2 regions of the Streptomyces lunalinharesii genome follow, and region 1 is predicted to be linked to the other one. Evidence: riboswitches for the same ligand, from Rfam matches in the RefSeq annotation. Region 1 holds a riboswitch; the other holds the start of a gene.
What was found. Region 1 has a riboswitch for S-adenosylmethionine ahead of thrC (threonine synthase). Riboswitches for the same ligand answer to the same signal wherever they lie in the genome.
Positions count from the first base shown of each region.

Region 2: another riboswitch for S-adenosylmethionine. It lies ahead of ABD385_RS05645 (aminotransferase class V-fold PLP-dependent enzyme); the one in region 1 lies ahead of thrC (threonine synthase).

Region 1 is NZ_BAAARK010000034.1:68,093-72,186, forward strand. It holds gene ABD385_RS33315 (alpha,alpha-trehalose-phosphate synthase (UDP-forming)) at 1-791, opposite strand, end outside; gene ABD385_RS33320 (glucosyl-3-phosphoglycerate synthase) at 840-1,814, opposite strand; SAM riboswitch class I at 1,990-2,146, shown strand; gene thrC (threonine synthase) at 2,164-3,441, shown strand; gene ABD385_RS33330 (MoaD/ThiS family protein) at 3,493-3,771, shown strand.
Region 2 is NZ_BAAARK010000002.1:363,470-367,563, forward strand. It holds gene ABD385_RS05635 (rhomboid family intramembrane serine protease) at 1-377, shown strand, start outside; gene ABD385_RS05640 (Lrp/AsnC family transcriptional regulator) at 374-655, shown strand; gene ABD385_RS05645 (aminotransferase class V-fold PLP-dependent enzyme) at 1,246-2,622, opposite strand; SAM riboswitch class IV at 2,817-2,934, opposite strand; gene trpD (anthranilate phosphoribosyltransferase) at 3,014-4,078, opposite strand.

The DNA.
Region 1 (4,094 bases):
CGGGTCCGGTGCGCCGCCGGGCCCGCGACCACGCTCGGCGGCTCGTGCCGCGGCCAGTGCGCCGTGCAGTCCGGCCCCAGCGCCCGCTCGCAGCACGCCGCGAACGCCCGCGCCCACCGCTCGGTCAGGAAGTTCGCCCGGTCGGCGCCGAGGATCCCCAGCAGCAGCTGCCGCTGGACGTCGTCCGGCAGCAGCGCGAAGTACTCCGGCGGCGCCCACGGCGTGTGCGAGAAGTGCGCGATCCGCACGTCCGGCCGCATCTCGCGCAGCAGCCCCGGCACCAGCGCCAGGTGGTAGTCCTGCACCAGCACCGCCGCACCGGGGCCCGCCGCCTCCGCCAGCGCCCCGGCGAACGCCGCGTTGTACGCCTCGTACGCCGCCCACTCCTCCCGGAAGCCGGCGTCGAAGACCGGCTCCACCGGCGTCTGGTAGAGCATGTGGTGGACGAACCACAGCACGGAGTTGGCGACGCCGTTGTAGGCCGCGGCGTGCACCTCCGCCGGGATGTCCAACATCCGCACGCGCTGCCCGCCGGTGTCCGCGGTGTCCAGCAGCCCCCCGGACCGCCGTACCGCCGCCCGGTCGCCGTCCCCGAGCGCCGCGCACACCCACACCGCACCCGCCTCGGGCCCGATGGCCGAGAGCCCCGACACCAGCCCCCCGCCGCCCCGCCTGGCGCTCAGCTCACCGCCCTCGCCCAGGGCGTACGACACGGGCCCGCGGTTGGACGCGACGAGGACCTCGGCACCTGACTGGACCGCACTGCGCTCGGTGACCGTCTCGGAGACCATGTCGCGACATTAACCCGTCACCGATCCGCGCAAACGTACGATCGCCCCTCAGGCCGCCCGCCGTTCCGCGTACTCCGGTATTCCGGCCATCGGCGGCCGCTCCTCGGTGTCCACCGCCGTCGTCCGCGGCACGAAACCGTCCTGGCCGCGGTCGAACTGGGTCAGCCGGGGCCGCACCAAGTGACCCCGCGCCAAACGGAGTTGGGCGGTGCGGTAGATGGCGGCGGCCATCCGGCCGAGCGCCTGGCCGTCCTGATGACGATGCTTGCGCACCCCCACGTCCACCTGGGCCAGCGCATCCAGCCCGACCGTGTGCAGGGCGTCCACCAGCAGCCCCAGCTCCACCCCGTAACCGACCGGGAACGGCAGCCGCTCCAGCAGCGAGCGACGGGCCGCGTACTCCCCGCCCAGCGGCTGCACGAACCCGGCCAGCTGCGGCCAGTGCAGGTTCAGCAGCGGCCGGGCGACCAGCTCGGTGACCCGGCCGCCCTGCTCCCCGCCGGACCCCGCCGCTGCGCGACCCGCGCCGGTCTCCAGCGGCCGGTCGTACATCGCCTTGACGAAGGCGACCTCCGGGTCGGTCAGCAGCGGCCCGACGATCCCCGACACGAAGGTGGACGAGAACTCCCGCAGGTCGGCGTCGACGAAACAGATCACGTCACCACGGGTCACCAACAGCGAACGCCACAGCACCTCGCCCTTGCCGGGCAGCGCCGGGATCCGCGGCAGCACCGCGTCCCGGTGCACGACCCGCGCACCGGCCGCCGCGGCGACCTCGGCGGTGCGGTCGGTGGAGCCCGAGTCCAGCACCACCAGCTCGTCGACCAGCGGCACCTCCCCGGTCATCAGGTCGGCACGGATCGTCGCCACGATCGCGCCGACCGTCGCCTCCTCGTCGAGCGCGGGCAGCACCACGCTGACCGTCCGACCCGTCTGGCGCTTGGCCTCCACCAAACGCTCCAACGGGCGGTCCGCGGCGGACCAGGAGCGAGTCGCCAACCAGCGCTCCACTTCTTCCAGCACGTCTACGACTCTCCTCGGTGGCCCCGAACGGGAACCCGTTATGTGATCCATCTCGCGGACCGGACGACTATCTCAACGGTGAGTGCCTTCGGTTACAGTCTTGAACAACGCGGATGACCGTCGCATGTCGGGGTCGCCGCGCCACAAACGCCTGGGTTCCGCCCCAGCGCCATACCGCTCATCCAGAGGGGCAGAGGGAAACGGCCCGTTGAAGCCCCGGCAACCCTCCAGCCGGTCTCCGCCGCACGACACACGCTGCGCGCGCGAGGCTCCCGGCTAGGGAAGGTGCCAAATCCGTCTCACGGCGAGATGCGTCGTGAGGAAGATGAGGAGAAAGGGCCTCGCCTCCATGGCTGTGCAAGTCACCGAATCCGCTCCCTCCGTCGCCCTCGGCCCCGCCGTCGCGCTCTCCTGCCGCGAGTGCGGACAGCGCTTCCCGCTCGGCCCGATCTTCGCGTGCCAGGAGTGTTTCGGCCCGCTGGAAGTCGCCTACGAGCTGCCCGCCGGCGGTCCCGAGGAATTGAAGAAGCGGATCGAGGCCGGTCCCGCCAACATCTGGCGCTACGCCCCGCTGCTGCCCGTCCCCGCCGACGTGGCCGACAAGCCCAACCTCAACCCCGGCTTCACCAAGCTCGTCAAGGCCGACCGGCTCGCCGCCGAGCTCGGCGTCACCGGCGGCCTGTACGTCAAGGACGACTCCGGCAACCCCACCCACTCCTTCAAGGACCGGGTCGTCGCGATCGCCGTCGAGGCCGCCCGCGCCTTCGGCTTCACCACCCTGTCCTGCTCCTCCACCGGCAACCTCGCCGGTGCCGTCGGCGCAGCGGCCCGCCGCGCCGGCTTCAAGTCCTGCGTCTTCATCCCGCACGACCTGGAGCCCGGCAAGGTCGTGATGGCCGCGGTCTACGGCGGTGACCTGGTCGCCATCGAGGGCAACTACGACGACGTGAACCGCTTCTGCTCCGAGCTCATCGGCGACCCGCTGGGCGAGGGCTGGGGCTTCGTCAACGTCAACCTGCGCCCCTACTACGGCGAGGGCTCCAAGACGCTGGCCTACGAGATCTGCGAGCAGCTCGGCTGGCAGCTCCCGGACCAGCTGGTCATCCCGATCGCGTCCGGCTCCCAGCTCACCAAGATCGACAAGGGGCTGAAGGAGCTGATCGCCCTCGGCCTGGTCGAGGACAAGCCGTACCGGATCTTCGGCGCCCAGGCCGAGGGCTGCTCCCCGGTGTCCGCCGCCTTCAAGGCCGGCCACGAGGTCGTCAAGCCGCAGAAGCCGAAGACCATCGCCAAGTCGCTGGCGATCGGCAACCCCGCGGACGGCCCGTACGTGCTCGACATCGCGCGCCGCACCGGCGGGGCCGTCGAGGACGTCACCGACCCGCAGATCGTGGACGCGATCAAGCTGCTGGCCCGGACCGAGGGGATCTTCGCGGAGACCGCGGGCGGGGTGACCGTCGGCGTGACCAGGAAGCTGATCGAGAACGGCCTCCTGGACCCGTCGCTGACCACCGTCGTGCTGAACACCGGTGACGGCCTGAAGACCCTCGACGCCGTCGCCGCCGGGCCCACCGCCACCATCCGGCCGGACCTGGACGCGTTCCGCGAGGCCGGCCTGGCCGGCTGAGCCGGCCCGCAGCCCGCTCCCTCACCCCGTATTTCCCTGGAAGGCAGAACCATGAGCGTCAAGGTCCGCATCCCCACCATCCTGCGCACGTACACCGGCGGCGAGGCCGAGGTGGCCGCCGAGGGCGCGACCCTCTCCGAGGTGATCGCCGACCTGGAGAAGAACCACCAGGGCATCGCGGCCCGGGTGCTCGACGACGCGGGCAAGCTGCGCCGCTTCGTGAACGTCTACGTCAACGACGACGACGTCCGCTTCGAGCAGGGCCTGGAGACCCCGACGCCGGACGGCGCCGGCGTCTCGATCATCCCGGCGGTCGCCGGCGGCTGCTGACGCCGCGCGCCGTCGCCGCCGGCGCGCAGACGCCGAGCGAATTCGCGCCAACTCTTTGCCGGTAGTGACCGGAAATTGCCCCGTCCGTACGAAACGGACGGGGCAATTCCGTGTTGTGAAAGGGGATACCATTGGGGTGATCCCCCTCCGGTTATCTCCGCGTGCAGCCGAAGCGCATGCCGAACGCATATGAGATCGCCGTGACTTGTGCGCAAGTTGTGTGCGCGATTTGTCGCCCGTGTGGCATATTCCCGGCCCGACTTCGCCTGAGATAAAGGCATTTGAGCACATACGGCCGTTTCCCTGACGCCAGAATTCTCGTC
Region 2 (4,094 bases), on a different contig from region 1:
CCGTCGGCTACCTCGCGCTGCTGGGCTACGCGGCCGCGCACGCCGGCTCGGACCAAACCCTGGTCGGCGCCTCCGGATCGATCTCCGGCGTGCTCGGCGCCTTCCTCTTCCTCTTCCCCCGGGCCCGGGTCACCAGCCTCTTCCCGTTCCTGTTCTTCCTGCCGCTGCGCTTCCCGGCCTGGATCGTCCTGCTGTTCTGGTTCTCCCTCCAGTGGCACGCGGCCCGCCACGACCCGGCCGGACCGGGCGTCGCCTACCTCGCCCACGTGGTCGGCTTCGCCCTCGGCTTCCTCTACGCATGGGCCCGCTACGGGCGGGATACTGTGGGTGCCACCAGGGACAACGGAGTGTCGGCCGAGGGAGAGAGCCAGCCGTGATCACGTCGATCGTGCTCATCAAGACCAGCGTGGACCAGATCCCGGAGATCGCCGAGCAGATCGCCGCGCTGGAGGGCGTCAGCGAGGTCTACTCCGTCACCGGCCAGCACGACCTGATCGCGATGGTGCGGGTCGCCAACCACGACGACCTCGCCGACGTCATCCCCGGCCGGATCAGCAAGGTCCCCGGCGTCGCCTCCACCGAAACGCACATCGCGTTCCGCACCTACTCCCAGCACGACCTCGAGGCGGCGTTCTCGATCGGGCTCGATGCGTAGGCGCTGCGCTTTGCTGGGCTTCCCACGTTGTCGGCCGTCCCGCCGTGGGGGTTTCGCCTTTGCGCCTGCGGCGCGTTGCCGCTGCGCGGGGCTTGTTCGTACGTAGCTGGCTTTCCCGCCGTGGGGGTTGCTGTTTTGCGCCTGCGGCGCGGGGCCGCTGCGCGGGGCTTGTAGGGCGCGGTGTCGGGTTGGCGGGTGGTGGGGTGCCCGGACTGCTGCGCTTTACGTCCGGGCACCCCACCACCCGCCAACCCGACCCCTCCCGTAGATGGGTGGGAAAGAGGCGAGTGGGAGCCTGCGTTGATGGGTCCCTGCGGCTCCATGGATGGATTCACAGTCGCCAGTGAACGCCGTGGTGACCAGCACCAACCCACCCGCCCTCAGCACCACCCACCCGTCTTTCAACCCACCCTCAACGGGAGGGGGCGGGCCGGAGGGGGTGGTGTGCAGGACGTAAAGCGCAGCAGTCCTGCACACCACCCCCGCAGGCCCGACACCGCCACCCGAACGCCCCGCGCAGCGGACAACAAGCCCGCGCCGCAGGCGCAACAGCGAGACGCACCACGGCGGGAAAGCCAAAAACGTGGGAATCAAACAGCGCGTCGCGCTGGAACGCAACGGCCGTCCTCCACCTGGTAGTTCCAGCGGGCGCCGTCCGCGACGAGTTCCTTGACGGCGCGGACGAACCGCTCGACGTGTTCGTCGGGAGTGCCGGCGCCGAAGCTGACGCGGATGGCGTTGAGGGAGCGTTCGCCCGGTGCCGCCTCGGGGGCGCCGCACTCGCCGGGCTCCTGCGGCTCGCTGCCCAGCAGGGTGCGGACCAGCGGGTGGGCGCAGAAGAGGCCGTCGCGGACGCCGATGCCGTACTCGGCGGAGAGGGCGGCGGCGAAGTGCGAGCTGTTCCAGCCCTCGACGACGAAGGAGAGGACGCCGACGCGGGGGGCGTCGTCGCCGAAGAGGGAGAGGACGCGAACCTCGGGGACCTCCGCGAGGCCCGCCCGCACGCTGTCGATGAGTTCCTGCTCGCGGGTGACCAGGGTGTCCCAACCCGCCTCGGTGAGCGCCTTGCAGGCCGACGCGATGGAGTAGGCGCCGATCACGTTGGGCGAACCCGCTTCGTGCCGTGCGGCGCTGTCGTGCCATTCGACGTCCACCCCGCCGTCGGTCCGGCGGGCGACCTTCCGGCTGGCGCCGCCGCCGGCGAGGTACGGCTCGGCGGCCAGGAGCCAGTCGGCGCGCCCGGCCAGTACGCCGGCGCCGAACGGCGCGTACAGCTTGTGGCCGGAGAACGCGACCCAGTCGACGTCGAGTTCCGCGAGGTCCACCGGGTGGTGCGGGGCCAGTTGGGCCGCGTCGAGCACGATCCGGGCGCCGTGGGCGTGCGCGGCGGCCGCCAGTTCCCGCACCGGCCACAGCTCGCCGGTGACGTTCGAGGCGCCGGTGACGCAGACCAGCGCCGGGCCGTACGGCTCGCGGGCGGCCAGCGCCTGCTCCAGGGTGTCCACCGCCTGCTGCGGGGTGCGCGGCGCGTTGAGGTACGTCACGGAGACGTCCGCGCGGCGCTCCCAGGGCAGCAGCGAGGCATGGTGCTCGGTCTCGAAGACGAACACCCGGGTGCCCTGCGGCAGGGCCGCGGCCAGCAGGTTCAGCGAGTCGGTGGTGGAGCGGGTGAAGACCACCTGGTCGTCGGTGCGGCAGCCGAGGAAGTCGGAGACGGTGCTGCGGGCGTTCTCGAAGAGGTCGGTGGAGAGCTGCGAGAGGTAGCCGGCGCCGCGGTGGACGCTGCCGTAGTACGGGGCGTAGGCGGCGACGTCGTCCCAGACCCGCTGGAGCGCCGGCGCGCTGGCGGCGTAGTCGAGCGCGGCGTAGACGGCCTCGCCGCCGGTGACCAGCGGGACCAGGACGTCCCGGCCCAGCACGGGCAGCGGGGCACAGACGGAACGGTCGGCGGCAGCGGAAACGGACATGGCGAACTCCCGGAAGGCATGAGCGAATTCGCTGCGGCGGGGGGCGTCGCACGGTACGCGAAAGGTACGCGGGACCCGCCCGGCACGACGCCGCAGCGTGGAGAGAAAAGGGTGGCGCAAAGAGGGGCCGTGGGCCCTAGCGCATTCGCTTCATCACGGAAGGACTCCCTCGGGGACCAGGATCCCTGGCGAGGGATCCGCGCTTGCCGCAGACCTCGCTGCCTGCGGCCTGGTCATCACCCGGGGCACCCCGCCACGGAAGGAGGGTTGCCGGACAGCGGGCCGGGGCCTACATCGCTGTCACTCGTGACCTGCGCAGAATCATGCCACACGATCATCCGGGCGCAAGTCCCGGTCCGCATTCCGGACCGGGAGCTGCGTCACATCGTCGTCAGGCGTTGCTGGCCGCCACCCAGCGCTCCAGCGAGCGCTTGGCGGCCCCCGAGTCGAGCGCCGCGGCGGCCTTGTCGAGGCCGGCGCGGATCCGCTCGGTCAGCGGGGCGTCGCAGGGCTCCAGCGCGGCCAGCGCGGCGGCGGAGTTCAGCAGCACCGCGTCCCGCACCGGGCCCCGCTCGCCGTCGAGGAGCCGTCGGGCCACCTCGGCGTTGTACGACGCGTCGGCGCCGCGCAGCGCCTCCACCGGGACCAGGTCGATCCCGACGTCGCGCGGGTCGAACGGTTCCTCGCGGACCCGGCCGTCCTGCACGATCCACACCCGGGACGTGGCGGTGGTGGTCAGTTCGTCCAGCCCGTCGTCGCCGCGGAAGACCAGTGCGGACGAGCCGCGCTCGGCCAGCACGCCGGCCAGGATCGGCGCCATCCGGGCGTCCGCGACCCCGGTGGCCTGGGACTTGACCCGGGCCGGGTTGGTCAGCGGACCCAGCACGTTGAAGGTCGTGCGGATGCCCAGCTGGCCGCGGGCGGCCGCCACGTGGCGCAGCGCGGGGTGGAACTTGGCCGCGAAGCAGAAGGTGATCCCGGCCTCGGCCGCGACCTCGACGACCCGCCGCGGCGTGAGGTCGAGGTTGACGCCCAGCTTCTCCAGGACATCGGTGGCGCCGCTGGCCGAGGAAGCGGCGCGGCTGCCGTGCTTGACGACCTTGGCGCCGGTGCCGGCGACCACGATCGCCGACATGGTGGAGATGTTGACGGTGTTCGCCCCGTCGCCGCCGGTGCCGACGATGTCGACGGTGGGGCCGGGCACCTCGATCAGGCTGGCGTGCGCGTACATCGTCCGGACCAGACCGGAGATCTCCGCGACGGTCTCGCCCTTGGCGCGCAGCGCCACCGCGAAGCCGGCGATCTGCGCGTCGGTGGCCTCGCCCCGCATGATCCGGTCCATGACCCAGGCGGTGTCGTCGGCGGTGAGGTCGCGGCCGTCGAGGAGGGCGTTCAGTACGGCCGGCCAGGAGCGGTCCGCCACGCTGCCGCCGCCCACCGGGGTCACAACGTTCATGGTCCACGCTCCTGGT